2 linked regions of the Skermanella sp. TT6 genome follow. The protein of the gene in region 2 binds, or shares a complex with, the protein of the main gene of each other region. Links are inferred from orthologs where the notes say so. Each region holds a gene or a part of one and is shown on either strand. Other genes may lie near its edges.

What was found.
Region 1: the proteins of uvrA (region 2) and mfd are in contact, whole or in part, in a crystal structure (PDB 4DFC), measured with the Escherichia coli proteins. The link is inferred for Skermanella sp. TT6 from one-to-one orthologs.

What each region holds. Positions count from the first base shown.
Region 1 is NZ_CP067420.1:2,861,704-2,876,755, forward strand. Bases 6,178-10,212 are described here. They hold mfd (transcription-repair coupling factor), read right to left. Parts: upstream 9,855-10,212; coding sequence 6,378-9,854; downstream 6,178-6,377. Other genes in these bases: IGS68_RS13545 (DsbA family oxidoreductase), read left to right, coding at 6,178-6,366; IGS68_RS13555 (FAD assembly factor SdhE), read right to left, coding at 9,879-10,187. Outside these bases: IGS68_RS13500 (ABC transporter substrate-binding protein), read left to right, coding at 1-533; IGS68_RS13505 (helix-turn-helix transcriptional regulator), read left to right, coding at 635-1,528; IGS68_RS13515 (YaiI/YqxD family protein), read right to left, coding at 1,761-2,222; IGS68_RS13520 (hypothetical protein), read left to right, coding at 2,359-2,568; IGS68_RS13525 (hypothetical protein), read left to right, coding at 2,580-2,960; IGS68_RS13530 (hypothetical protein), read right to left, coding at 2,985-3,479; IGS68_RS13535 (acyl-CoA dehydrogenase family protein), read right to left, coding at 3,539-4,735; IGS68_RS13540 (SDR family NAD(P)-dependent oxidoreductase), read right to left, coding at 4,766-5,530; more of IGS68_RS13545, read left to right, coding at 5,704-6,177; IGS68_RS13560 (methyl-accepting chemotaxis protein), read right to left, coding at 10,345-12,324; IGS68_RS13565 (DctP family TRAP transporter solute-binding subunit), read right to left, coding at 12,445-13,413; IGS68_RS13570 (FadR/GntR family transcriptional regulator), read right to left, coding at 13,556-14,260; IGS68_RS13575 (ABC transporter substrate-binding protein), read left to right, coding at 14,422-15,052. UniProt on the Escherichia coli protein: Couples transcription and DNA repair by recognizing RNA polymerase (RNAP) stalled at DNA lesions. Mediates ATP-dependent release of RNAP and its truncated transcript from the DNA, and recruitment of nucleotide excision repair machinery to the damaged site.
Region 2 is NZ_CP067420.1:3,006,785-3,021,167, reverse strand. What follows is about bases 678-4,043. They hold uvrA (excinuclease ABC subunit UvrA), read right to left. Parts: upstream 3,734-4,043; coding sequence 878-3,733; downstream 678-877. Other genes in these bases: IGS68_RS14255 (single-stranded DNA-binding protein), read left to right, coding at 3,970-4,043; IGS68_RS14265 (class I SAM-dependent methyltransferase), read left to right, coding at 678-920. Also shown: more of IGS68_RS14265, read left to right, coding at 69-677; more of IGS68_RS14255, read left to right, coding at 4,044-4,437; IGS68_RS14250 (hypothetical protein), read left to right, coding at 4,596-6,044; IGS68_RS14245 (SDR family oxidoreductase), read left to right, coding at 6,158-7,135; IGS68_RS14240 (YsnF/AvaK domain-containing protein), read left to right, coding at 7,286-8,098; IGS68_RS14235 (sensor histidine kinase), read right to left, coding at 8,129-9,463; IGS68_RS14230 (methyl-accepting chemotaxis protein), read right to left, coding at 9,635-10,312; phosphate ABC transporter substrate-binding protein PstS, read left to right, coding at 10,686-11,750; phosphate ABC transporter permease subunit PstC, read left to right, coding at 11,779-12,759; phosphate ABC transporter permease PstA, read left to right, coding at 12,765-13,607; phosphate ABC transporter ATP-binding protein PstB, read left to right, coding at 13,610-14,383. UniProt on the Escherichia coli protein: The UvrABC repair system catalyzes the recognition and processing of DNA lesions. UvrA is an ATPase and a DNA-binding protein. A damage recognition complex composed of 2 UvrA and 2 UvrB subunits scans DNA for abnormalities.

The sequences.
Region 1 (15,052 bases), 150 kb from region 2 along the record:
ATGATGTGATGTACAACGATTTCGTGGTCGTCGGTCCCGCGTCCGACCCGGCCGGAATCAAGGGAACGAAGGACGTCTCGTCGGCCCTGAAGAAGATCGCGGCCGCGGAGGTCCCGTTCGCCTCGCGCGGTGACGATAGCGGGACCCACAAGGCCGAACAGCGGCTTTGGCAGGCGGCCGGGGTGGATACCGCCTCGGCATCGACCGGCTGGTATCGGTCGACGGGATCGGGCATGGGGCCGACGTTGAACACCAGCGCCGCCATGGACGCCTATACCCTGGCCGACCGCGGAACCTGGCTGAGTTTCAAGAACCGGGGGAACCTGACCATCCTGCTCGAAGGGGACAAGCGCCTGTTCAACCAGTACGGCGTCATGCTGGTCAATCCGGAGAAGCATCCGCATGTGAAGGTCGAGGACGGCGCGAGCTTCGTCGATTGGCTCGTTTCGGCCGAGGGGCAGGACGCCATAACCGGCCATAGGATCGACGGCGAGCAGCTTTTCTTTCCCAATGCCGACAAGGCGGGAAGCTGACGGCGATGGGACGCTCCTGGCATTGGCCGGTGCGGCGGATATAGTGGCGAACGGCGCGACCGCGTCCAAGACCGCTGGCCCGATGCAGAAGAGGTCCGGGAATGTCCGACCTGATGAACACCCAGGAAGTGGCTGCCTATCTCCGGATCAAGGAACGCAAGATCTATGATTTGGTCCGGCAGGCCGCCATCCCCTGCACCCGCGTCGGCGGCAAGTGGCTTTTCCCCAAGGCCCAGATCGACCAGTGGCTGAAGCTGGCCGAGCCGTCCGCCGCCGAACGCCACGCCCCCGCAGCCACGGCCGCCCCCCGCGTGATCGCCGGAAGCCATGATCCTTTCCTCGAATGGTGCGTCTCGACGTCGGGCTGCGGGCTGGCCCTGCTGACCGGGGGGAGCCTGGATGGTCTGGAAAGGCTGGCGGGCGGTCAGGCCGCCGCCTGCGGCATCCATATCCTCTCGCCGGACGGCGGCGGCTACAATGTGCCCGCGATCCGGAGCGAACTCGGCGACCTCGATGTGGTGGCGATCGAGTGGGCATGGCGGGAGCAAGGCCTTGTGCTCGCCTCCGGCAATCCGCTCGGCCTGTCCCGCATCGAGGATCTCGCGACGAAGGGGCCGCGCATCGCGGCGCGCCCCCCGGCCTCCGGCGCCCGCGTCCTGATGGATCATCTGCTGGAAAGCGCCGGCATCGGCTGGAGCGACCTCGCGGTCGCCGAACATCCCGCACGCAGCGAACTGGAAGTCGGTCTCGCGATCCTCGACGGCCGTGCCGACACCGGCGTGGCGGTCCGTGCCGTGGCACGGCAACTCCGTCTGGATTTCGTGCCGCTTCATCGCGAACGTTACGACCTCGTGATGCGCCGCCGGGATTATTTCGAACCCGAAATGCAGGCGTTGCTTGCCTTCGCCCGGACGGAGGAGGCGATCGCCAAGTCCCGGGACCTTCTGGGCTACGATATCTCGACCTTCGGCAAGGTCTGGTACAACGCTCCTTGACGGAGCTTCCTATTTCGACGGCTGGAAACGAAACAACGCCGCAGCGGATGCTGCGGCGTTGCGGAAGGAAGACCTTCTTGATTTGGCTCCCGGTGCTGGACTCGAACCAGCGACAGGCGGATTAACAGTCCACTGCTCTACCAACTGAGCTAACCGGGATCAGTGAGATGGTTTCTAGCAGCGGGATTTCGCGTCCGCAAGGGGAAATTCACGGAAAAACGACCGCTCGGTTTCATCTGATCCCGGCGCTTCTCCGGATCGCCTGGATGTCCTGGTCGAGCTGCTGGAGGAAGCGCGAGCGGTCCTGCTTTCCGAGCGGCGCCGGCCCGCCGGTGATCAGCCCGCTCTCGCGGAGATGCTGGCTCAGCTCGCGTCCGGCCAGCGCCTGCCCGATGGTGGCGTCGGTGAAGGGCTTGCCGGTCGAACCGATCACCCGGGCGCCGTTCTTCAGGCAGCGGGACGCCAGCGGGATGTCCGCGGTGACGACGATGTCGCCCTCGCCGCAATTCTCGGCGATCCAGTCGTCCGCGGCATCGAAGGAGCCGCTGACGACCACCAGCCTGATCCGCTCGTCGAACGGGACCCGGAAAGGGCTGTTCGCCACCAGCGTGACCTTGAGCCGGTACCGTTCGGCAACCCGATAGACCTCGTCCTTCACCGGACAGGCATCGGCATCGACATAGATGTGGAGCAACGTCCCGACCCTTCTTTTCGAATGCTTAACCGGCCCCGTTCTATCACATGGTATGCGATACGCGACGGGAAGACGGTCGGGCCGGTTGCCGGTCCTGGGTTTTGCGACGGTCCTTGCCGGGGCCGCGGCGATGCTCTTGTCCGCCCTCCCCGCCCGGGCGAGCCAGGCCGAGGCGCGCTCCGTGGCGCTTGCCGCCAACTGCAAGCCGGGCAAGATCGAGCCGTTGCGACAGATCGTCGGCGGAGCGGGAGAAACGGTTTACAAGGTGTCCTGCACCGGCGGGAAGTCCAAGGACGCCTTCGTCCTCGTCCAATGCCGGGTACACCAATGCGTCCTGCTGCGATGAGGGGATACCGCATGACCGACGCAGTTCCGCGTGTCGCGGCACTTCTCGCCGTCGGCGTGCTCGCCGGCTGCTCCCTTCTCGAAGGCCCGGTCGGCGTGGCCACCACCGGCGCTTCCGCCGTCCTGCTGGTGAATACCGGCAAGACGATCACCGACCATGCCGCGTCCTACGTCATGGACGAGGATTGCAGCCTGGTGAACTACGAGCGGACCCGCCATTACTGCCGCCCCTATCCCGAGGTGGTCACCCGGGTCGAGCCCGAACTCTACTGCTACCGGACCCTCGCCCAGGTCGAGTGCCATACCAGGCCGGAGCCTTACGGCAACAAGGAAACCCTGGTAGGGATCAGTCCCGCCTGGCCCCGCAAGGCGGAGCAGAAGCCCGAAAAATAATCGGATCAGGCCAGGGCGGATGCCTCAGGTCTGGTGCTTGCGCGCGTAGAGCGCGGCCAGCGCCCGCATGGTCTGCTGGTGCTTGGCGCCGGCCTTGGTCGGCGGAACCGGGTTGGTCGTCCCCAGCTTCAGCGCGCCGGCCGACCGGGGAGGCGTCGCGGCGGCCGGGCGCGGCGGCATGCCCTGCCCCATCATGGACAAGGCCTTGTCCAGCGCTTCCGGCGACAGCTGGCGCGGCGGCGACGGCCGGCCGGCAGGCTTCTGGAGCAGGGGCTTCGGGACCGCGGGACTCTGGACCGTCGGCGCCGGCGCGGACACGGCCGTCGCGCCGGAACCCGGCCGCGTGACCCGCTCGACCGTTCCGGTCACGATTCCCTTCAGGTACGGCGTGACCAGCCCGCGCAGCAGCCGGTCGTCGGCCTGGGCCCAGCCCAGGAGGATGTCCTGGGCGCGGGCGCGGCTACCCTGCGAGGCGACCAGGGCCTCCCGGATCTTGGCATTGGTGTAGCTGTCGGACATGGCTCGCCACCGGAACGGAACTCCCAGCGCCAGTCTTTCGCGACGCGGTTAACAAAGCGTCACCGCCACCCCCAGAAATCCAGGCCTTCGTCCATGTAGAACCGGCTGAGCACCATCTTGTGGACCTCCGACGCCCCGTCCACCAGCCGGGCCTGCCGGGCATAGCGGTACATCCACTCCAGCGGCGTGTCCTTGGAATAGCCCCTCGCCCCGCACAGCTGGATCGCCGTGTCCACCGCCTTGTGCAGGGTTTCGCTGACCTGGATCTTCGCCATGGAAACCTCCTTCCGGGCGAAATCGCCCTGGTCGAGCTTCCACGCCGCCCGCATGGTCAGGAGACGCCCGACCTCGATCGCCATGGCCGCCTCGCCCATCAGCCACTGCACGCCCTCGTGCTGGTGCAGCTTGGAGCCGAAGCTGTCGCGCTCCCGGACATAGGCCGCGGCGATCTCGGTCGCGCGCTTCGCCATGCCGAGCCATCGCATGCAGTGGGTCAGGCGCGCGGTGCCGAGGCGGATCTGGGTCAGCTTCAACCCGTCGCCGATGTTCATCAACACGTTCTCGGGCGCGATCTCCAGCCCGTCGAAGCGCAGCTCGCAATGGCCGCCATGCTCCTCCGGTCCCATGATCGGGATGCGGCGGACGATCTCCCAGCCGGGCTGGTCGGCATCGAACAGGAAGGCGCTGAGCCCCTTCCGGGAGTCGTCGGAGGTCCGCGCGATCAGGATGAAGTGCCGGGCGACCCCGGCCCCCGTGATGTACCATTTGTGGCCGTTGACGACCCAGCGGTCGCCCCGCCATTCGGCCCGCGTCCTCATCGCCGAAGGATCGGAGCCGGCGCCAGGCATGGGCTCGGTCATCGCGAAGGCGGAACGGACCTTGCCGTCGACGATCGGCTGCAGCCAGCGCTCCTTCTGGGCCTCGGTCGCGACCTTCTCCAGCACGATCATGTTGCCGTCGTCGGGAGCGGCGGCGTTGAACGCGACCGGGCCGAAGATCGACCGGCCCATCTCCTCGTACAGGGCCGCCATGCCGACGACGCCGAGCCCCACGCCGCCCCGCGACTTGGGCATCTGCGGCGCCCACAGCCCGGCCTCCTTCGCCTGGGCGCGGAGGCTGGCCAGGGGAGCGTCGGCGATGTTCTCGTGCTCGTCGTAGTTCGCCGGATCGGTCTCGATCGGCAGGATGCGCCGGGCGACGAAGTCGCGGACGCGGAGCCGGTAATCCTCGACTTCGGGTGAAAGCGTGAAATCCATGGAGGTTCACCAGAACAGTTGCTGAATTTCCTAGAGCGACCCGACCAGATGGCCGCCATCGACCGCCAGCACGCTGCCGGTCATGTAACGGCTGCCGTCGGACGCCAGCAGCAGCAGCGGCCCGTCCAGGTCCGCCGCCTGGCCCAGCCGCCGCTGCGGGATCCGCCGGATCAGGGCCTTGCCCGCATCGGTACCGAAGAACTCGCGGTTGATGTCGGTCTCGATATAGCCGGGCGCCAGCGCGTTGACGCGGATCTGATAGCGAGCCAGCTCCAGGGCCAGCTGCTTGGTCAACTGGACGAGCGCCGCCTTGGAGGTCGCGTAGGCGGTGACCTGCCCGCCCTGGCGCAGCCCGAGGATCGACGCGATGTTGATGATGCTGCCGCCATGCCCGAGCCGCACCATGTGCCGCGCCACCTCGGTCGCGACCAGCCAGGCGCCCTTCAGGTTGGTGTCGAGCACCCGGTCCCAGGACGCCTCGTCCTGGTCGAGCGCCGCCACCGTCTCGGTCACGCCGGAATTGTTGACCAGCACGGTGATCGGCCCCAGCTCGGTCTCGGCCGCCTCGACGGCGGCGCGCACCGACGCCGCGTCGGTGACGTCCAGCGGCACGGCGATCGCCCGCCCGTCGAAACCCTCGATTTCCTGGGCGACGGCCTTCAAGGCGTCCGGACGCCGCGCCGCCAGGGCCACCTTGGCGCCGGCCCGGGCCAGCGTGATCGCGAAATGCCGCCCAAGCCCGCCGGACGCGCCGGTGACGAAGGCTATATGGCCGGAAAGGTCTGTCGTGCTCATGGTTCCTGCTGCCGATTTCTTTTCAAATGCCGCCGGTGCCGGGAGCACGGCCGGGCATTTCGTTTGTTCTACTGGCGGAGGCTCCCTCGGTCCCCAGGCGGATGGTTGGACCTGAACTCCGAAAGGTCAAGCACCCTCGCAATCGGAACGCTCAAGAGACTATAATCAGCGCCATGATAGTGGAGATATATTCCGACCTGATCTGTCCGTGGTGCTACATCGGCAAGCGCCGGCTGGAACTCGCGCTCGCCGAGCGGCCCAGGCTGCCGCTGGAACGCCGCTGGCAGCCCTACGAGCTCAACCCGGACATGGCGCCGGCCGGGATCGACCGCGTGGCCTACCTCGCCGCGAAGTTCGGCGGCATCGAGCGGGCCCGGCAGGTCTACGGCGTGATCGAGGAGACCGCGGCCAAGGACGGCATCCCGATCCGGCTGGACCGCATCCGGCGGACGCCCAACACGCTCGCCGCGCACCGGCTGGTCCGGCTGGCCGGCCGGTCGGGGCTGGCCGACGTCATGACCGACCTCCTGTTCGACGCCTACTTCATCGAGAGCCTGGACATCGGCGACCGCGACGTCCTGCTGTCCAAGGCGGCGCAGGCCGGCCTCGACCCGGACCTGACCCGCGATTACCTCGCCAGCAACCTGGACGTGGCGGCGATCAGGGCGACGGAATCGGTCGCCCGGCAACTGGGCATACAGGCCGTGCCCTGCTTCATCTTCAACCGGCGCTATGCGCTCGCCGGCGCCCAGGAGCCGACCGCCTTCATGCCGCTGCTCGACCTCGCGGCGGAGGAGGTCGAGCCGGTGGCCCAGCAGGTCACCCCCCGCGCATAGGCGCGCGGCGGTCAGGCCGCCAGCTTGGCAAGGTCCTGCATCAGCCGCTGCACGCCCTTCACCCGCGTCGCCGTGTCGTCCCACGTGCGGGTATAGACCAGCTTGTGGTCCGGCCGCAGCTTCATGGTCGCGGCCTGCTTGCCGATGAAGATCACGAGCTGGTCCGGCCGGGCGAAGCTGTTCTTGTGGAACGACAGCACGGCGCCCTTCGGCCCGGCATCGACCCGCTCGACCCCGGCGGTGCGGCAGAGCTGCTTGATCGTCATGACGTTCAGCAGGTTCTCCACCTCGGGCGGCAGCGGCCCGAAGCGGTCGATCAGTTCCGCCGCGAAGCTGTCGATCTCGCTCCGGTCCACCAGTTCCGAAATCCGGCGGTACAGACCCAGCCGTACGTTCAGGTCCGCGATGTACGCCTCGGGGATCAGGACCGGCATGCCCAGGTTGATCGTCGGGGTCCAGGTGTCCTCGGCATCCGCCGACGTCCCGGCGCCGCTGCGGGCGGTCGCGACCGCCTCCTCCAGCATATGCTGGTACAGCTCGACGCCGACCTCCTTGATATGTCCCGACTGCTCCTCGCCCAGCAGGTTGCCGGCGCCCCGGATGTCCATGTCGTGGCTGGCCAGCTGGAATCCGGCGCCCAGGCTGTCCAGGGTCTCGATCACGTGCAGCCGCTGGGTCGCGGTGGCGGACAGCACGGTCCGGGGCGCATAGGTCAGGTAGGCGTAGCCCCGGACCTTGGACCGGCCGATCCGGCCGCGCAGCTGGTAGAGCTGGGCCAGCCCGAACAGGTCGGAACGGTGGATGATCATCGTGTTGGCGTTCGGCACGTCCAGGCCCGATTCGACGATGTTGGTCGCCAGCAGCACGTTGAACTGCCCGTCGTCGAAGGCCGTCATGACCTCCTCCAGCTGGGTCGCCGCCATCTGGCCGTGGGCCATCACGACCTTGACCTCAGGCACCAGTTCCTGAAGCCGCTCGTAGACCCGCGGAAGGTCCTCCAGCCGCGGGCAGACGTAATAGGTCTGGCCGCCGCGGTAGTGCTCGCGCAGGATCGCCTCCCGGATCACCACCGGATCGTAGGGCAGCACGAAGGTCCGCACCGCCAGCCGGTCCACCGGCGGCGTCGCGATCAGGCTCAGCTCGCGCACGCCGGCTAGGGCCATCTGGAGCGTCCGCGGGATCGGGGTCGCGGTCAGGGTCAGCACATGGACGTCGGCGCGGAGCTGCTTCAGCCGCTCCTTCTGCTTCACGCCGAAATGCTGCTCCTCGTCCACGATCACCATGCCCAGGTCCTTGAACTGCACGGTCTTGGACAGCAGCGCGTGGGTCCCGATCACGATGTCGATCGTTCCGGCGGCGAGACCTTCCTTGACCAGCTTCTGTTCCTTCGCCGACACCAGGCGGGAGAGCTGGCCGATCCGGACCGGCAAGCCGGCGAACCGCTTCTCGAAGGTGCGCGAGTGCTGGCGCGCCAGCAGCGTGGTCGGCACCACGACGGCGACCTGCATGCCGGACAGGGCGGCGATGAAGGCGGCACGCAATGCCACCTCGGTCTTGCCGAAGCCCACGTCGCCGCACACCAGCCTGTCCATCGGGCGGCCGGACTGCAGGTCCTCCAGCACCTCTTCGATCGCGCGGAGCTGGTCCTCCGTCTCGGGATAGGGGAACCGCGCCGCGAATTCGGCATAGATCCCGTCCGGTGCCGAAACGGGCGTGCCCCGGCGAAGCTCGCGCTCGGCCGCGATCTTCAGCAGCGCCTCCGCCATGTCCTTCAGGCGCTTCTTGACCCGGGCCTTGCGGCCCTGCCAGCCGACGCCCCCCAGCTTGTCGAGCTGGGCGCTGTCCTCCGACCCGTAGCGCGACAGCAGCTCGATGTTCTCGACCGGGAGATAGAGCTTGTCGCCGCCCTCGTAGATCAGCCGCAGGCAATCGTGCGGCGCGCCGGTCACCTGGAGCGTCTCCAGCCCGTCATAGCGCCCTATCCCGTGATCGACGTGGACGACCAGATCGCCCTCGCTCAGGCTCGACAGCTCGGCGATGAAGTTGGCGGACCGGCGGCGTTTCTTGGTCGGCCGGGCCAGCCGGTCGCCCAGGATGTCCTGCTCGGTGATCACCGCCACGTCGGGCGCGGCGAAGCCGGTCTCGATCCCCAGCACGATCAGCGCGGTGGTGCGCCGGTCGAGCCGCCTCGCCCCCTCCCAGCTCTCGCAGACCTCGACCCGCTCGATGCCGTGGTCGCGCAGAACGGTCAGCAGCCGGTCCCGGGCACCCTGGCTGTAGCCGGCGACGACGCAGCGCCGGTCGTGCTTCTGGAGCTCCTCGATGTGCGCCTTCAGCGCGTCGAACACGTTGACGTCGGGCTTGGCCCGGGCGTCGGCGAAGTCCCGGCCGCGCCGTCCGCCGGCATCCACCCCCGCCTGGCCCTCGGCCAGCGCGAAGGGCATCAGCTGGCCGACCGCCCGCGCGCCCAGCAGCGCGTTCCAGCCGTCCTCGTCCAGGTACAGCATCTCCGGCGGCAGCGGCTTGTAGACGGGATTGTTAGCCTTCTTCTCCACCGCCTGCAGCGTCTTGCGCGCATGATAGAAGTCGGCGATCTGCGCAAGCCGGGAATCCCGCGCCTCTTCCGCCTGCGGATCGAGCGTCACGACCGCGTCATGCACATAGTCCAGGATCGTTTCCATGCCGGAATGGAACAGCGGCAGCCAGTGCTCCATGCCGCCATGCTTGCGGCCGGCGCTGACCGCCTCGTACAGCGGGTCCTCGTCCAGCACGGCGCCGAACAGCTCGCGATAGCCCGAGCGGAACCGGGCGATCGACTGCTCGTCCAGGAAGACCTCCGACATCGGCTTCAGGGCGATGCCGTCGCGCTTCTCGGTGGTCCGCTGGCTCATCGGGTCGAAGGCGCGAACCCCCTCCAGCTCGTCGCCGAACAGGTCGAGCCGCAACGGCTCCTCGGTGCCGGGCGGGAACAGGTCCACGATGCCGCCGCGGATCGCGAACTCGCCGGGCTCGCGCACGGTCTGCGCGCGGGTATAGCCGTTGTGGGCCAGATAGGCTTGCAGCTTGTCCAGGTCGATGCGGTCGCCGACGCCGGCGCGGAAGGTGGCATGGGCGAACGTCCCGCGCGGCGGCACCTTCTGCAGCAGCGCGTTGACCGTGGTCAGGACAAGCCTCGGCCGCCCCTTGCCGGGCTCGATCAGGCGGGTCAGCCCCTCGACCCGGCGGCTGACGATATCGACGTTGGGCGACACGCGGTCGTAGGGCAGGCAGTCCCAGGCCGGGATCTGCACGAGCTCGATTTCGGGCGCGAAGAAACCAACCGCCTCGGCCAGGCGGGCCATCCGCTGGTCGTCCAGCGCCACGTGCAGCAGCCCGGAGGGGCCGCGGCGCTTCGCGATGTCGGCGAGGACTCGGGCGTCCTGCCCTTCCGGCGCACCGGCGATCAGCAGGCGGGACGGTTGGCCGGGGTCTAATTTGATCTTTATCAAGGGTCTGTTATCGAACCAGGAGGGTCAAGCGACGGTCGTCTTGAAATTGAACGCGATCAGCAGCCGCATCACGTCGTTGTCGTGCTCCGGCGGAACCGGCTCGCGCGCGGACATCCAGTTATAAAGATCGGGATCGCTCAGTTCCAAGAGGTGCTCGTACCGGTCCAGCTGCGCAGCATCGAATGCGGGCAGGTGCCGGTCGGCGAAACGGCCCAGCAGGATGTCAGCCTCGCGGGTCCCCCGGTGCCAGCTCCGGAAGGTCAGCCGCTTGCGCCGCACCTCGATCGTCTCTGCTGGCTTGGTGGTGTCGGGTCGTTCGGCGGAGCTGGTCATGATGGGCTCACTCTCAATGGCGCTGGCCCACCGATATAGCCCCCGCCACCCGTTCTGTCAGCGGCCTATCGGCATGTCCCCGGCCGGCAGGACGAAAGGCGCCGGCAGCCCGTGCCGGCGCCCCCGCCGCGGTTCGACGTTTCCAGGCGCTCCGCCGTCAGGCGCAGCGGACGTCCGCGAGGAAGCGGGCGACCTCGCCGCGCAGCCGCTCCGCCTCCAGGGCGAGGCTTCCCGCCGCATCGAGCACCTGCCCCGCGGCCGCCCCGGTCTCGCTCGAAGCCTGGGAGACTCCGACGATGTTGCCGGACACCTGCTGCGTCCCGGCGGCAGCCTGCTGGACGTTGCGGGATATGTCGCCGGTGGCCGCGTTCTGCTGTTCCACGGCGGCCGCCACGCTGGAGGAGATCTCGTTGATCCGGCCGATCGTCCGCGCGATCCCCTGGATGGCCCCCGCCGCGTTCCCGGTCGCCTGCTGGATCTCCAGCACCTTGGCCTGGATCTCCCCAGTCGCGCGCTCGGTCTGGGACGCCAGCGCCTTGACCTCGCTGGCCACCACCGTGAAGCCCTTGCCGGCCTCCCCGGCCCGCGCCGCCTCGATGGTGGCGTTCAGGGCCAGCAGGTTGGTCTGCCCGGCGATGGAGTTGATCAGCTCGATCACCTGCCCGATCTCCCGGGCCGCGTCGGTCAGGCCGCGCATCAGGGCGTCGGTCCGCTCGGCGTCCTGGACCGCCTGGGCGGTGATCCTCAGCGAGGTGGACATCTGCCGGCTGATCTCCTGGATCGAGGCGGACAGTTCCTCCGCGGCCCCCGCGACCGTGTTGACGTTGGTGGTCGCCTGCTCGGAGGCCGCGGCGACGATCACCGCCTGGTGCGAAGCCGACTCCGCCGTCCGCGACATGGCCCCGGCGCTGCGCTCCATCTCGGTCGCTGCGGACGACACCGCGTCGACCACGCCCTTGACGTTCGCCTCGAACCCGTCGGCCAGCCTCATCAGGTCGGCCTTGCGCTCCGCTTCGCTCCGGCGCTTGATCTCCTCCTGCTCCGCCTGCAGCCGCTTCACCTCCAGGCCGTTGGCCTTGAAGGTCTCGACCGCCCGCGCCATCCCGCCGATCTCGTCGCGCCGCCGGGTGAAATCGACCTGGACGGAGAGATCGTTACCCGCCAGTCGCTGCATGATCGAACTTAGCGACCGGATCGGCCGGGTGATGCTGCGGGCGATCAGGAAAGCCATCACGACCCCGATCAGCAGCGCGCCTCCCGCCACGGCCAGCCCCAGCGCCCGCGCCTGCTCCGCAGCACCCGTCATGTCGGAGAAGGTGCTGTTCTGGCTGTCCGTGCTGGCCTGGCGCAGCTGCCCGATGGCGGTCCCCAGGGCCTCGGCGGCGCGGATCCGCTCGGCACCCGCCGCCGCGAACCGGTCCGTCGCCGAGACGACGCCGTCGAGCGCCTTGCGATATTCGTCCAGGATCGCCGGCAGGGCGGCGGCGAACCGCTGGAGCCGGCGGCTGTCGGTCGTCGCCGCCGCCAACCCTGCCAGGGTCTCGGAGAACCGCTCGGCCTCCTTGATCGCGATCCCGGCGTCGGCGGGGTTGCGCGACGAGACATAGCGCGTCGCCGCCAGGGCGCTCGCCTGCCCCGCCTCGGCCAGTTTCGCCGCCAGGTCCGTGACCTCGGCCTTGCCGTCCCGCACCGCCGTGCCGACGATCGCGGACGTGGTGGTGCCCAGGCCGGTGGAAGCCTTGACCAGGGCCGAGACGCCGATGCGCCGTTCCGACACCGCGGCGACGCTCTGCCGGGCCGCGGCGTCATGGGCTTCCGCCGCCTTGACGATGCGACCGACCAGGGCCGCGTCCGCGTCCAGCGCCGCGGCGTCGAGCGTCGCGATGGCGGAGCCCAGTACCTCCAGCGCCTGGTTCGCGGCCGACAGGTCTCCGTCGGTTTCCGTCAGCGCATATTGCGTCAGGGCCCCACGGGCCCCTTCCATGTCGATCGACAGCAAGCCCGAGACGGTGGCCGCGTCGCTGACCGACCGCAGCCGGGCGATGCCGGCGGTCGTCTCCGCCGCGTTCCGGTCGGCGAAGAACGACAAGGTTCCCAGCAGCACGAGCAGAAGGGCGAATCCGCCCGAAATCCGCAACGCTATCGGAATGTTAGAAAGTCTTGGCCAGGCTGACATGCAAACTCCCCAATCCCGGCGGTCATCGCCGGCCCCTGTTACGGATCCGCGCGGCCACCCCCGTCCGCGCGGATGCCGGACTCACTGGACGTTCCTGATCCGCTCGACCTGGGCCGCGCCGAACTTCCTCTCGAGGTCGGGCATCGCCGGTGCCACGGCCTTGGCGAAGGCCGCCCGGTCGATCTCGGTCACGACCTGGAGACCCTGCTCGCGAAGGGTCTTGACGCCGTTGGCCTGGGCATCGGCCGCCGCCTTGCGCGACGCCTTACCGCCGGCCTTCGCGGCCTCGACGAAAGCGGCCTTGTCCTCGTCCGACATGTCCTCGAACGTGTCGATGCTCATCAGGAAGGCGGCAGGGTCATAGCTGTGGGCCGACAGGGTCAGGTGCTTCTGCACCTGGGCGAACTTGGCCGACAGGATGGTCGCGATCGGGTTCTCCTGCCCGTCGAACTGGCCGCTCTGCAGCGCGTTGTACAGTTCCGGGAAGGGGAGCGGAGCGACGTCGGCGCCCAGCGCCTTGAAGCCGGCGACCATCACCTCGCTCTGCGGCACCCGGAGCTTCAAGCCCTTGACGTCCTCCGGGGCGGAGATCGCGCGCTTGGCATTGGTGATGTGACGCATCCCGTTCTCGCCCCAAGCGAGCGCCACCATGTCCTGCGCGCGGAACTTCTCCAGGTATTCCTGTCCGATGTCGCCGTCGAACACCCGATGGGCATGCCCGGCGTCGCGGAACAGGAACGGGATGCCGAAGACGCCCACGTCGGGGACGAAGTTCAGCATGGGAGCGCCGGTCACGAAGGTCAGCTCGATCGTGCCGAGCTGCACCGCCTTGATCGCCTCGACCTCTCCGCCCAGGGCCGCGTTGGGATAGAGTTCGATCTTGTACCGGCCGGAGGTGCGCTTGGCGACCTCGTCGGCAAAGGCGGCCGCCCCGGCCCCCAGCTGGGAATCCGAGCCCAGGATATGCCCCAGCTTGAGCGTACGGGCTTGCTGTGCCTGGGCACCGTCGACGCTGAACAATAGAAGAGCGCTGGCGGCCAACGCGGCCACCCGAATATTTCCGAACATGACTAAAGACCCCTGATTACCTGATGCCTGTATAATAACTCTTCTTGGGTAATCCAAAGAATACATACAAATGGAATAAAAATGCTGGCTTCCATATGAAATTGGTATGGGCCTGCGTACCGTTTCAGCCTTCCAGGATTACGCCGATGCGCCCTGCGGCGGCCGTGATGTGGCGCGCCATGGCCGAGGATGCCGCCGCCGCGTCGCGATCGCCGAGGGCTGCCAGGATCGCCTCGTGCTCGTGGACGGTCTCCCAGATCCGGTCGTGATGGATGAAGGGCAGGCGCTGGATCTCGTCCATGACGCCGTTCACCGTGCGGAACAACTCCACGAACATGCGGTTGCCGCTGCACTCCACGATGGTCCGATGAAAGACGCTGTCGCACTCCGCGACCGCGATCAGGTCGCCGGACTCCACCGCGCGGCGCATCCCGTCCACCGACCGTCCGATCTCCGCCAGCGGCCCGGCGGCTGATTTCACGGCGGCCAACCCGGCGGCGCGCGGCTCCAGCGTCAGCCGGGTCTCGTAGACCTCATGCTGGGAGTAACGGTCGGCGAACCGCCATCTCGGCTCCGGAATCCTGCCCGCGGGACCACCGCCGGGCTCGACGACGAAGACGCCCCGCCCGACTTCCACCCGGACGAGACCCAGGGTTTCCAGCACCGAAAGAGCCTCGCGCAGCGACGCCCGGCTGATGCCGAGCTGTTCGGCCAGTTCGCGCTGGGCCGGCAGGCGCTCTCCCGGCGCCAGCGGTCCCTCCAGGATCATCGCCTGGATCCTCTGGACCGCCGATTGGGGCACCAGCATCCTGCCGCCGACCTTGTTCATCTCCAGGCTCCCGCTCCCGCGCATCCTTTTGTCTGCTTGACCCTAACCGGAAAAGCGGGTCCAATCCACTGGTCTGGCCGGTCAGACCAGTTGCGACGAACGACGACGGGCGGGCCGGCCCCGGGGATAGCCATCGTCAAGTATTGATGTGAGGAGACGAGATGCGCAGGACCTTCCTGAAGACGGCCCTGGTGGCCGCCATCGCCACCGCCGCGACTGCCATGACCGGCAACGCAATGGCCGCCGACCTGACGGTCGGCGCCAACATCGGCAACGTCCCGTGGGAGTTCCAGGACGCCACCGGCAAGAATGTCGGGTTCGAGATCGACCTGGTCGAAGAGATCGCCAAGCGCCTGGGCAAGTCGGTCGAGATCGTCAACATCCCGTTCAACGGCCTGTTCTCCGCCGTGCAGTCCGCGCGGATCGACATGGCGATCTCGTCCATCACGATCACCGAGAAGCGGCTGGAATCGGTCAGCTTCGCCCAGCCCTACTATGACAGCGACCAGTCGCTGACCGTCCTGTCCAAGAGCGGCATAGCCAAGGTCGAGGACCTCAAGGGCAAGGCGATCGGCGTCGATACCGGCTCCACCGGCGACATGTGGGCGACCCAGAACCAGGCCCAGTACGGTTTCGGCGACATCCGCCGCTTCGAGGGGCTTCAGCCCGCCATGCTCGACCTCGCCGCCGGCCGGCTCGACGGCTATGTCAGCGACATCCCCGCCCTGCTCTACTTCACCAAGGACAAGCCGCAGTTCAAGGTGGCCCAGCGCATCCAGACGGGCGAGCGCT
Region 2 (14,383 bases):
ATGGCCGTGGGTCAGGCAAAGCCCCGGGCATGACCCCGGCTGTTGTTTCGTGTTAGACTCCGGTCACAATGTATACCGACGCCATTGATCTGCGCGAGTTTTACGAGAGCAGCCTGGGACAGGTAGCCCGGCGGATGATCCGCCGGCGCGTCCGCGAGCTGTGGCCGGACGTCCGCGGCCAGGTGGTCCTGGGCGTTGGCTATGCCGCCCCGTACCTGCGCCCCTTCCGGGACGAGGCGGAGCGCACCATAGCCCTGATGCCGGCGTCGCAGGGCGTCGTCTATTGGCCGGCCGAGGGCCCGGGGCTGTCCGCGCTCGCCGACGAGGCGGAACTGCCGCTGCCGGACATGTCGGTCGACCGGGTGCTGCTGGTCCACGGCCTGGAATGCACCGAACAACTCCGCCCCATGATGCGCGAGATCTGGCGCGTCATGGCCGGGGGCGGCCGGCTGCTGGTGGTGGCGCCGAATCGACGCGGCATCTGGGCGCGGATCGACCGGACGCCGTTCGGCCACGGCAGCCCCTATTCGCCGTCCCAGCTGAAGCATGTCCTTCGGGAGAACATGTTCGTCCCGGAACGCTCGGCCCGCGCCCTGTTCATCCCGCCGATCCGCTCCCGCTTCCTGCTCGGGTCGGCCCCGGCCTGGGAGGAGATCGGAGAGCGCTGGTTCAAGGCCTTCGCCGGCGTCTATCTGCTGGAAGCCAGCAAGCAGATCTATGCCGGCGTGTCGCGCAAGGTGGTGCGCCCCAAGAAGCGCCGCCTGATGGTGCCTATTCCCTCGGGCGCCGGTATGCCGGGCGCCGCCGGCGCCGCCCATGTCGAGCATGTGGACGGCGTGCCGGCGGCGGCTTGCGAGGAGGTTGGCGAAGCGGCCGACTACGCCGACTTCCGTGACTTGCCGACCGGCGCCGGCAGGTAGGGCGCCAGGTATCGGCCGGTGTAGCTGCGCTCCTCCCGCACGACCTTCTCGGGCGGGCCCTCGGCGACGATGTCGCCGCCGCCGGTGCCGCCCTCCGGGCCGAGGTCGATGATCCAGTCCGCGGTCTTGATGACTTCCAAGTTGTGCTCGATCACCACGACGGTGTTGCCTTGGTCGACCAAGGCGTGAAGCACTTCCAGGAGCTTCCGCACGTCCTCGAAATGCAGGCCGGTGGTCGGTTCGTCCAGGATGTAGAGGGTGCGGCCGGTCGCGCGGCGGCTCAGTTCCTTGGCCAGCTTGACCCGCTGGGCCTCGCCGCCGGACAGCGTGGTCGCCGCCTGCCCGACATGGATGTAGCCAAGGCCGACCCGTTCCAGGGTCTGCATCTTGTCGCGGATCGACGGCACCGCCTTGAAGAACTCGGCGCCTTCCTCGACCGTCATGTCCAGCACGTCGGCGATGCTCTTGTCGCGGTACAGGATCTCCAGCGTCTCGCGGTTGTAACGCTTGCCGTGGCAGACATCGCAGGTGACATAGACGTCGGGCAGGAAGTGCATCTCGATCTTCAGCACGCCGTCGCCCTGGCAGGCCTCGCACCGGCCGCCCTTGACGTTGAACGAGAACCGGCCGGGGCCGTAGCCGCGGGCCTTCGCCTCCGGCAGCCCGGCGAACCAGTCGCGGATCGGCGTGAAGGCGCCGGTATATGTCGCCGGGTTGGACCGCGGCGTCCGCCCGATCGGCGACTGGTCGATGTCGATCACCTTGTCCAGGTGCTCGATGCCGTTGATCGCATCATGTTCAGCCGGATGTTCCCGCGCGCCGTTCAGCTTGCGCGCGAGCGACTTGTAGAGTGTCTCGATCACCAGCGTGCTCTTGCCGCCGCCCGACACGCCGGTGACGCAGGTGAAGGTGCCGAGCGGGATCTTCGTGGAAATATCGCGGAGGTTGTTCGACCGTGCGCCGACGACTTCCAGGAACTGGCCCTTGTGGCCCTTGCGCCGCTGGGCCGGCACCGGGACCGCCTTGCGGCCGGTCAGGTAGTCGGCGGTGATGCTGTCGGGGTTCTGCATCACCTCCTCGGGTGTGCCTGCGGCGATCACCTGGCCGCCATGGACGCCAGCGGCCGGCCCCATGTCCACGAGGTAGTCGGCGGCCCGGATCGCGTCCTCGTCGTGCTCGACCACGATCACGGTGTTGCCGATGTCGCGGAGCCGGCGCAGGGTCTCCAGCAGCCGGTCGTTGTCGCGCTGGTGCAGCCCGATCGACGGCTCGTCCAGCACGTACAGGACGCCCGTCAGTCCCGAGCCGATCTGGGAGGCGAGCCGGATCCGCTGGCTCTCGCCGCCGGACAGCGAGCCCGAGTTGCGGCTGAGCGTCAGATAGTCGAGTCCGACATTGTTGAGGAAGCCCAGCCGCTCGTTGATCTCCTTCAGGATCCGGTAGGCGATCTCCTGGTCCTTGGGGCGGAGGTGCTGGTTCAGTTCGCCGAACCATTCGCCGGCCTTCAGGATCGACATCTCGGCGACCTGGCTGATGTGCAGGCCGCGGATCTTGACGGCCAGCGCCTCCGGCTTCAGGCGGGCGCCCTTGCAGGCCTCGCACGGCTGGCTGGACTGGTACTTGCCCAGCTCCTCCTTGACCCAGGCGCTTTCCGTCTCCCGCCAGCGCCGCTCCAGGTTGTTGACGATCCCCTCGAACGCCTTGTTGGTCTCGTAGCTGCGCAGCCCGTCGTCATAGCGCATGGTCACCGGCTTGCCGCCGGAGCCGTAGAGGATGGCCTGCCGGACGTCCTCGGGCAGGTCCTTCCAGGGCTTGGCGGTCGAGACCTTGTAGTGGCGCGCCAAGCTTTCCAGCGTCTGGGCGTAGTACTGCGAGGTCGAGTTGGCCCAGGGCGCGATGGCGCCCTTGTCGAGGGACAGTTCGTCGTTCGGCACGACCATCAGCGGGTCGAAATACAGTTTCTCGCCCAACCCGTCGCACGACGGGCAGGCGCCGAACGGGTTGTTGAACGAGAACAGCCGCGGCTCGATCTCCGGGATGGTGAAGCCGCTCTCGGGACAGGCGAACTTGGCGGAGAAGGTGGTCCGCTCGCCGCCGTCCGCGTTCTCCGCGAAGGCGAGGCCGTCGGCCAGGCCCAGGGCCTGTTCCAGCGAGTCGGCGATCCGGTTGCCCAGCCCCTCGCGCACGACGATCCGGTCGACGACCACCTCGATGTCGTGCTTCAGCTTCTTGTTGAGGGCAGGAGCCTCGTCGATCTCGTACAGCTCCCCGTCGATCTTCACGCGCTGGTAGCCGCGCTTGGACAGGTCCTGGAGTTCCTTGCGGTACTCGCCCTTGCGCCCGCGCACGATCGGGGCCAGCAGCAGCAGGCGCGTCCCCTCCGGCATGTCCATGATCCGGTCGACCATCTGGCTGACCGTCTGGCTTTCGATCGGCAGGCCGGTCGCGGGCGAGTAGGGGACCCCGACTCGGGCGAACAGCAGCCGCATATAGTCGTAGATCTCGGTCACGGTGCCGACGGTGGAGCGCGGGTTCCGCGACGTGGTCTTCTGCTCGATCGAGATCGCGGGCGACAGCCCCTCGATCGAGTCCACGTCCGGCTTCTGCATCAACTCCAGGAACTGGCGCGCGTAGGCCGACAGGCTTTCGACATAACGTCGCTGCCCCTCGGCGTAGATGGTGTCGAACGCCAGCGAGGATTTGCCGGACCCGCTCAGGCCGGTGATCACCACCAGCTTGTCGCGCGGCAGATCCACGTCGATGTTCTTCAAATTATGTTCCCGCGCGCCGCGGACCGTGATAGATTTGTTCATGAGATGTTCTTACCAGGAAGACCGGTCGAGGGGAAGCGACAAACCACAGACATATGTGCGATGCGGGAGCGAATTGCGACTCCCGGCTCGGCAGATCTGAGGTGCGAATCCCGGGACGCGGATCGGGCGGCCGGGGGCGGAACGGGAGAGACGAGGCCGGCCGTTGCGTTCCGGACCTCTCCCGCCTACGGTATGGACATCACCGCGCCACCGGCGGATCAGGAGTTAGAGAGACCATGAACGTATGGACATTCAGCGGCCGCGTCGGCGCCGATGCGGAATTGAGGACCACCCAGAGCGGCGAGAAGGTGCTGAGCTTCCGGGTGGCCAACGACGTCGGGTTCGGCGACCGCAAGACGACCCAGTGGGTCGACTGCTCCATGTGGGGCAGGCGTGCCGAATCGGTCGCCAACTATGTAAAGAAGGGCGACAAGGTCGTGGTCAGCGGCGAACTGAAGCTGGAGGAGTTCCAGCGCCGCGACGGCACCCCCGGCTCCAAGCTTTCCGTCCGCGTCGCCGAGATGGACCTCGGCAGCAAGCAGGGTGAAGGCGGCGGAGGCGGCTACGAGGGTGGCGGCGGCTACGGCGGAGGTGGCGGCGGCGGCGGTTATGGCGGCGGCGACCGGGGCGGCTCGGGCGGCGGCAGCCGTGGCGGCAGCAAGCCGGCTTTCGACCAGGATCTGGACGACGAGATCCCGTTCTAAGCCGCCGACCATAGGCTGAACGACGCGAGCCGTTTTTTTTTGGGGCTCCCCCGCCTGGGCGGGGGAGCTCTTTCCATTGGTTCCGGGTTGACCAACCGGCGGGGCTGTGGCTGTTTCGCCCCGGACTTCACCGCACGGAACCAGGATCGGCCGGGAGTTTGCGACCTTATCTGTTCATCCCGGCCCTCGGGCTGGTTCTGGCGGCTTTCGCCCTCAATGCGGCAAGCGTCTTCCCGAACGGCTTCGTGGAAGACGACGGCTATTTCTACAGCAGGATCGCCTACAACATCGGTGTCCACGGCCTCTCCAGTTTCGACGGGGTGTCGGTCACCAGCGGCTATCATCTGCTCTGGGGATGGCTGCTCGCGGCGATCAGCTGGACAGTCGGCCTCGTCACGCCCTTGATCGCGGTCCATCTGTTCGCCCATCTCGCGGCTTTCTACAGCCTGATCCTGCTGGCGAGCTGGGAAGCCGCGCGGCGGCCGGTCGCGGCGGTCGCGGTCGCGGCCCTGCTGCTGACCTCCAGCGCATTGATGGAAACGGGACTGCTGGCACTGCTCCTGGCGATCCTTTTCAGATCCTTCCTAGCCGAGGATGACGAGCGGGCTCCGGTCCCGATTCCGATGGTCCTGCCGGCCGGTCTCGTCCCGCTCGTCCGGATCGACGCCGCCGTCATCATGGCGGTCCTGGTCCTGTACCTGCTGATCCGCCGACGGCGGGCCGGCATCGTCCTGGCCTTGGCGGTCGCGACCGGCTGCGTCGCTCAGTTCGCATTGATGAAGGGGATATTCGGCGAGTTCTATTCGGTGTCCTCGTTCCTGAAGGTCAGCGCGGATACCCATGACACCGGCCTGATCGCCCATATCAGGGACAATATCTTCGCGTCGTCCGGGCAGCTGGCACGCTTCGGCTGCTTGGCCCTGTTGCTCGCCTGCTGCCTGGTCACCATCACCGGGGCGGAGACCCGCGAACAGATGATGCGGCGCACGGCCGTGGTGGCTTCGGTCCTGGCTTTCTTCATGCCATTGCTCGTCCTCGTCGATGTCCGAAGCTGGTACTTCGTCGTCCCGTTCCTCGGCCTTGTCGTGGTGGCCTGCCAGCCGTTCCGGACCGGCCGGGAGCGTTCCGGGACATCCTGGGACCTCGCGCTGGGACTGGCGGCGCTCTTCCTGGCGCTCAACCTTGCCGGCCGCGTCCAGTATTATGCCGGTTTCCGCGCAGACCAGCTCGCCAGCGCCGAACTGATCCGAGCCATCCATCTTTCAGTCCCCGCCGCCGCCCGGATATACCAGATCGACGGCAGCGGGTTCGTCGGCTATTTCGCCGACCGGACCCTGATAAACGGCGACGGCCTGGTGAACAGCTACGACTACGCCCGGCGGCTGCGGTCCGGTTCCCTGGGTGGATACCTGGAAGAAATGGATGTCTGCTACCTCGTGACCAACGTGGCCGAGCCGCCGGTCGATCCGGGTGCGGCGGTCATCGGGATCGGCGGTCTGGTCGTCAGGCGCGGCGAGGTGGACCACGTCTATTCCCGGCCGGACCGGAACGTGAATCCCTATGCGAGGTTCAACCTGTATCGTCTCCGGCGCGCCGATTGCCTGTGATATTCAAGATCGGAACCAAGCCATAAGGAGCCCTGTTGTCGGCCCATGCTGCATTGCAGCGCACGCTGTTGCGATGCTTTCCTGGCAACCGATAACATCGAAGGGTTTTTCCAATGCCTTCACATCCCGACTTTCCCGTCGTCGTGATCACGGGAGCTTCGAGCGGTATTGGACGCGCGACGGCCCATGCCTTCGCCCGACAGGGTGCGACGGTGGTACTGGCCGCGCGGCGCGCGGAAATGCTGCGCGAGGTGGAGCGCGAATGCCTCGACCTGGGGGGAAGTGCCCTGGCTGTGCCGACCGACACGACCGATGAGGACCAGGTCGAGAGACTGGCTTCGAGGGCGCTGGAGCATTTCGGCCGGATCGACGTCTGGTTCAACAATGCCGGGGTCGGGGTCTTCGGCAGGTTCGAGGATATCCCGTCCGACGTCTGGCGCCGGGTGATCGAGACGAACCTGTTCGGCTATGTCCATGGCGCCAAGGCGGCGATGCGCCAGTTCCGCGCCCAAGGCCACGGCGTGCTGATCAACAATGCCTCGATCGTCGGCCGGCTGGCGAAGCCCGACTCGACGGCCTACGCCACCAGCAAGTTCGCGGTCAGGGGCTTCTCCGAAGCCTTGAGGCAGGAAGTGCTTGATCAGCACGATATCCACATCTGCACGATCCTGCCATCGGTGATCGACACGCCTTTCTTCCACCACGCCGCCAACTTCAGCCATCATCGCGTGCGCGCCGCTCCGCCGGTCTATACGCCGGAAAAGGTGGCGCGGACCGTGGTCGGGCTGGTCGAGCATCCGCGCGCCGAAGTGATCATCGGCGGGATCGGCAAGGTCGCCGCTATCCAGAAGCGGCTCGCTCCGTCCCTGATGACCCGGATCAACGGCCGGGCGCTGAACTATGGCTTCCTCGCGGACGAGCCGAGCGACGAGACGACCGGAACGCTGTTCGAACCCATGCGGGACGGGCAGGGCGTCCATGGCGGCTGGCGGAAGGGCTACAACAACGGCGGCGTTCCGTTGGCCGCCCTGACACTGCTGGCGCTGCCGATCGGGCTCGCCTTCCTGCTTCGCGGCCGGCGGGCCTACTGACCGCCCGCTCCGCGACATCAAATCAAGCAATCTTGCCGTGTGTTAGAGACGATCTGGCGATTGCATCTGTTGACGGTCCATCGATGCCTCGGCCCGGTGACGGATCGGGGCACGGCAGGACTTCAATGAACCATAAAGAGGACGCCGAACATGGCTCGCTACACCATCGTGACGATGTTCCGGGATCGGGACGTCATTGGCACCGTGCAGCAGGAACTGCGCAATTCGGGCGTGGACCTGCATGATGGCCAGATGCTCGACCGCGACCAGGGTGACGTCGAGAGCGAACTGGTTCGCCGCCGCGTCGACGGTGGCGATATCCGCCATTACATGCGCGGCGTGGAAAAGGGCTATCCGCTTCTGGTAGGGACCGTGGACGAGGCGGACCTTCAGCGCGCCGTGGACATCCTGGACAACCACGGTCCGGTGGACATGCGTGACGGCGCCGGTCTGGGCGCCGGTGACGCCGACACGGTGACGGACCGGACGGCATTCGCCTCCGGCGGCCAGACCTCCGATACCGGGCTTTCGGCCGCCGCGAGCGGCCTGCGGGACGTGAACGAGTCCGCCGACATCGACCGCCGGACCGGCACCGCCGAGCAGGAAGAGGTGATCCCGATCGCCGAGGAGGAACTCCGGATCGGCAAGCGGGCGGTGGAGCGCGGCGGCGTCCGGGTCCGCAGCTACGTGGTCGAGACCCCGGTGGAGGAGTCCGTGCGGCTCCGCGACGAGACCGTCCATGTGGATCGACGCGCGGTGGATCCGAACCGACAGGCGACCGACGCCGACTTCCAGGAGCGCGTCGTCGAGCTTCGGGAGACCGACGAGGAAGCGGTCGTCAGCAAGCAGACCCAGGTCACCGGGGAAGTGGTCGTCCGCAAGGATGTCGAGGAGCGGGAAAAGACCATCTCGGACACGGTTCGCCGCACCGAGGTCGACATAGACAAGGGGCCTGTCCGCTAAGGCACGGGTTCGTCCAACGGCGCGAACGACTTATGGCGGAGGCTTGGGCACCTCCGCCATATCCATGGGGACAGTGATCGCGAACATCGATCCATGATCGGGCCGGGAGCAGACGGACACCGGGTGATCGAGCAGGGCCGCGGTCCGCCGGACGATCGAGAGGCCCAGGCCGACCCCTCGGAAGTCCGCCTGCTCCATCTGGTCGATGCGCCGGAATTCCTCGAAGATGTCCTCCAGCCGGTCGGCGGGAATGCCGATGCCGGTGTCCCAGACCTCGATGCGGATATGCCCGCCGCGGCGGCGGCAGGCCAGAAGGATCCTTCCCTCGGCCGTGTAGCGTACCGCGTTCGCCAGCAGGTTGGCGATGATCTGGTGCAGCAGCACCGGGTCGCTGAGGATCGCCCCGTCGCACCGGCGGACCGTGAGTGTCAGGCCGCGGTTGCCGGCGAGCGGGCGGAACTCGTCGCCCAACCGCTCGAGCAGTTCGTCCAGGGCGAAGGAGGCGGGACGGGCCTGGACCGCCCCGCTCTCCAGCCTCGACAGGTCCAGGAGGCCCGCCAGCATCCGCTCGCCGGACTGGTGGGCCTTCATCAGGTTGCGCACCAGCTCATGATCGGGCGTTCCGGCGAACCTCTTGTCGAGCAGGTCGATGAACAGCCGCATCGCCTGGAAGGGCTGCCCCATGTCGTGGCTTGCGGCGGCCAGGAACCGTGTCTTGGCCTGATTGGCGCGGTCGGCCTCGTCGCGGGCTATGCGGAGGTCGGCGGTGCGCTGTTCTACCTGGCGCTCCAGGGTGCCGAGAACGGACGAAAGCTCGTCGGCGAGATGGACCTTGTCGAGCCTGAGCAGCAGCATCTCGCGGATCCACCGGTTCAGCTTCCACGCGGCGGTCCACAGGCCGCATGTGAATACCAGCCCGAGCGCCGCCATGCCGAGATTGACGTTGCTGCCTTCCACAGCCAGGCGGACGACCAGGGGCAGCATGCACGGCAGCAGGAACGCCGTCACCACCGGCATCAGCGGCGAGAGGGTCGCGACCGCGCCGGCGGCCATACCGCCCAGCACGAAGGCGACGAACATCCGGTAGATCAGCGGCTCGGGCATGAGCAAGACCAGGCCGAACCCCCAGATGAAGCCGGACACGCCGGACGCGAGGGCGAGCCTGGGAACCATCCGGTCGGGTTCGAGGCGCACCGCCGCGTCGCGCCCCAGCCAGTTCAGTTGCGCGAAACGGAGGCCGGTCAGGCCGATCAGCAGGCCTGCCCACAGGATGGCATGGCCCGGCCTCACCGCCGGTGAGAGGACCAGTACGACCAGAACGGGGTTGGCCAGGTTCGCGAACAGGACAAGGGGAAGTTGCTTCACGACCAGCGAGACCTGCTCTCGTCGGACATCGAAAGGCTGGCCATTCCGGTCCGTGCCCCCACTGGCCTTGCCCATCGCGCCGCTGCCCCGTTCGTGACATCGGCTTTGATCATACAATGCCGAATAATCGCGGTGATCTCTTTTTTGACAGACTTCCTTCGCCGCGATCCGTCACGGCGGTGACGGCTCGGTCGCGGCGGCGGGGGCGATACGCCGGCCGGTCCAGTCGGCGAGACGGACGACCTTGCTCCTGTCCGAAACGATGCCGTCCACCATGTCCTGCATGTCGGAAACGACGGTGTCGACCTCGTCCATGGTTGCCGATACGCTGGCCGACAGGTCGTTGATCTCCCGTATGTGATTGCCGATCTCGACCATGGAGTGCCGGGTCTCGCCGGCGATGCTCCGGGCCGCCGAGGCCGCGGGGGCGAAACCCTTGCCGGACTGGGCATGGCGTGCGGTTTGGATCATGCTGTCGAGAGCAAGGAGATTGGTTCGCGCCGCGATGTCCTGCGTGGCCTGCGTCGCCTTCGCGATCCGGCCCAGGCTGCTGTTCAGGGCGCCGAGCGTATTCCGGACCCGCTCCCGCAGATCGTCGAAGCGCTCCCGGAACGGCACTGCCGGAGCATCGGGGGCCGGCGGACAGGGCTGTCGTCGGCGAACGATCCAGATGACGGCGGCGCCCAGGCATGCGACCGCGGTGGTACCGCCGAGCGATGCCGCGATCGCCGCACCATGGGGCATTCCGGCCAGGACGAGGACGCCGCCGAGGGTCGACGCTGCCACGCTCCAGACCGCCAGGACCAGCAGGTTCCGCCAGGGCACCCCGTGAGCGCCTTCCCTGCGCATCGACACCCTCCGTTCTCCGGCATGGTGCCGGCCGCACATGCCGGAGAGTGTAGCGCATATTCTTTCTTAAGGGTTAATCATGAAGGGAAGAGTAGCGCCAGTGGGCTATGGCGGTCATCGGTCGATCTGCTAGGTTCGCGCCGGCCGGTATCGAGATCACGGGCAGGGCTGGTCATTCGCCGTAATCGTCCATGCCGGAATAGATGCGGTTCCGGCCTATAGCAGTTTCGCATCCACGCAGTTTGGGTGTTCTAAATAAATATAAAATACCATATGAAGTTTTGGTTAACACTGCTTTGGGGTGGTCGGTTATTGCTCGAAATTTGTTATGAACCCGAATGCCTATGACCTTCATGATGAGCGAGAGGATTTGATGAGCATCATCAGCAAGACCGTCATCCGCAGCGCAATAGCCGGGCTTGCCGGCATCGTGCTTGGGTCTTCGGCATATGCGCAGAATATCTCCGGCGCCGGCGCCACCTTCCCGTTTCCGGTCTATTCCCGCTGGGCGCAGGCCTATCAGCAGGAGACCGGTACCAGCATCAACTATCAGGCGATCGGCTCGGGCGGCGGCATCCGCCAGATCAGGGAGCGGACCGTAACCTTCGGCGCCTCCGACAGTCCGCTGAAGCCTGAGGAGCTCGAGCAGGCCGGCTTGGTCCAGTTCCCGATGATCATGGGCGGCGTGGTTCCGGTCGTGAACATTCCGGGCGTTCAGCCCGGCCAGCTCAAGCTCGACGGGCCGACCCTCGCCAATATCTATCTGGGCGAGATCACGAGCTGGGACGACGATGCCATCAAGGCGCTCAATCCCGACCTTCAGCTTCCCAGCCTGGCGATCGCCCCGGTCTACCGCTCCGACGGGTCGGGCACCAACTTCCTGTTCACCAACTACCTGAACCAGGTCAGCGACGACTTCAAGCAGCAGGTGGGCAGCGCCACGTCGGTCCAGTGGCCGACCGGGCTCGGCGCCCGCGGCAACGAAGGCGTGGCGGCCCAGACCGGGCAGACCCGCGGCGCAATCGGTTATGTGGAATACGCTTACGCCAAGCAGAACAACATGACCAACGCGCTCCTGCAGAGCCAGAGCGGCGAATGGGTCGAGCCGAGCAGCCAGAGCTTCCAGGCCGCTGCCGCGTCCGCCGACTGGAGTTCCAGCCCGGGCTACTACGTCATCCTGACCAACCAGCCAGGCCCCCAGAGCTGGCCGATCACCGGCGCCAGCTTCATCCTGATGCACCGTCAGCCGCAGGACCCCGCCGCTGCCCGGTCGGCTCTCCAGTTCTTCGACTGGGCCTATGTCAACGGCAAGCAGATGGCGGACGAGCTGGACTATGTTCCGATGCCCGACAACGTCGTCCAGATGGTCGAGCAGACCTGGACCGAGGACTTCGCCCAGGTGAACGGCGAGCCCCTGTGGACCGGCGGCAAGCGGTAACGAGAACGCCGACCTGGACGCGAAAAAGATGACCGACACCGCCATCAGGGCCCAGGGCCGCATCCTCAGCGGCAGCCAGGCCAAACGCCAGAGCATTCTGGACAAGGCATTCAAGTCCGCCACGGCGTTCTTCGCCCTGCTTGTCCTGGTGATCCTAGGCGGCGTTTTCGTCTCCCTGGTGCAGGGCGCCCTTCCGGCGCTCGGCGCCTTCGGGTTCGGATTCGCCACCACGGAGGTCTGGAACCCCGTCACCGAACGCTTCGGCGCGCTGGCTCCGATCTACGGAACGCTGATGACAGCCCTGATCGCCATGGCGGTCGGCATCCCCATCAGCTTCGGCATCGCCGTGTTCCTCACCGAACTGGCGCCGCCGTGGCTGAAGCGTCCGGTCGGCATCGCGATCGAGCTGCTGGCCGGCATTCCCAGCATCATCTACGGCATCTGGGGGCTGTTCGTCTTTGCTCCAGTCTTCCAACAGACCCTCCAGCCGTTCCTGATCGGCACCATCGGCCAGGTCCCGGTGATCGGCAACCTGTTCTCCGGCCCACCCTTCGGGATCGGCATCTTCACCGCCGGGCTGATCCTCGGGATCATGGTGCTGCCGTTCATCACCTCGATCATGCGCGACGTGTTCGAGACCGTGCCTCCCATGGTCAAGGAGTCCGCCTACGGCCTGGGCGCCACCACCTGGGAGGTGGTCTGGAAGGTCGTCCTGCCCTATACCCGCGTCGGCGTGGTCGGCGGCGTCATGCTGGGCCTGGGCCGGGCGCTCGGCGAGACGATGGCCGTGACCTTCGTGGTCGGCAACGCCCATCGCATCGGCAATTCGCTGATGGCGCCGGGCACGACGATTTCCGCCGCGATAGCCAACGAGTTCAACGAGGCGGTCGGCGAACTCTACATCTCGTCGCTGATCGCCCTGGGCCTGATCCTCTTCTTCATCACCTTCACCGTGCTGGCGCTGGCCAAGATCATGCTGCTGCGCATGCAGAAGCGGGCGGGAGGCTGACCGACATGAACATCTATGCACGGCGCCAACTCACCAACCGGGTGGCGCTCGGCCTGTCGATGGCCGCGGCGGCCTTCGGCATCTTCTGGCTGGTCGCGATCCTCTGGACGCTGTTCTACAACGGGCTGACCGCGCTGGCGCCCAGCATCTTCACGCTCAGCACGCCGCCCCCCGGAGTCCCAGGCGGCCTGATCAACGCGATCTACGGCAGCGTCGTGATGACCCTGCTGGCGACCCTGATCGGCACGCCGGTCGGGATCCTGGCCGGCACCTATCTGGCGGAGTACTCCCGCGGCAACCTGCTCGGGCAGGTCATCCGATTCATCAACGACATCCTGCTGAGCGCGCCGTCGATCATCATCGGCCTCTTCATCTACGGCGTCATGGTCGCCCCCATGGGCCATTTCTCGGCCTGGGCGGGCGCCGTCGCCCTGTCGGTCATCGTGATACCGGTCGTGGTCCGCACGACCGAGGACATGCTGAACCTGGTGCCCGCCAGCCTGCGGGAGGCCGCGGCGGCGCTTGGGGCCCCGCAATGGAAGGTGATCGTGATGATCGCCTACCGCGCCGCGCGGAACGGCATGATCACCGGCGTGCTGCTGGCGGTCGCGCGGATCAGCGGCGAGACGGCGCCGCTGCTGTTCACGTCGCTCAGCAACCAGTTCTGGAGCACCGACATGAACGCGCCGATGGCGAACCTCCCGGTCGTCATCTTCCGCTTCGCCCTCAGCCCTTACGAGGACTGGCAGCAGTTGGCCTGGGCAGGCGCCCTGCTGATCACCGTCACGATCCTCATCATCAACATCACCGCCCGCGTGCTCGCGGGACTCGGATCGAAGGGACGCTGACCATGCAAGAAGCCCGCTTCACCGCCACGGCCGGGCGCCAGGTGCCGGTCGAGTCCATGCCGGCCGGCGTGGCGTCGGACGGCAAGATGGCCGAGAAGATCTCCGTCAGGAACCTCAGCTTCTTCTACGGGGACTACGAGGCGCTCAAGAACATATCCCTTCCCCTGTACGATCGGAAGGTCACGGCGTTCATCGGCCCGTCCGGCTGCGGCAAGTCAACTTTGCTGCGCATCCTCAACCGGATCTACGACCTGTACCCGAAGCAGCGGGCGGTCGGGGAGGTGCTGCTGGACGGCGAGAACATCCTGGGACCGGGCATCGACCTGAACCTGCTGCGGGCGAAGATCGGCATGGTTTTCCAGAAGCCGACGCCGTTCCCGCTCAGCATCTACGACAACATCGCCTTCGGCATCCGGCTCTACGAGAAGCTGCCGCGCGACGAGATGGACGGCCGGGTCGAGCAGGCGCTGCGCCGGGCGGCCTTGTGGACCGAAGTGAAGGACAAGCTGAACCAGAGCGGCCTGAGCCTGTCGGGCGGCCAGCAGCAGCGCCTGTGCATCGCCCGCGCCGTCGCGGTCAATCCGTCGGTGCTCCTTATGGACGAGCCCGCCTCGGCGCTGGACCCGATCTCGACGTCCAAGATCGAGGAACTGATCGACGAGCTGAAGGCCGACTACTGCATCTGCATCGTCACCCACAACATGCAGCAGGCGGCGCGCGCGTCCGACTTTACGGCCTTCATGTATCTGGGCGAACTGATCGAGTACGGTGTGACC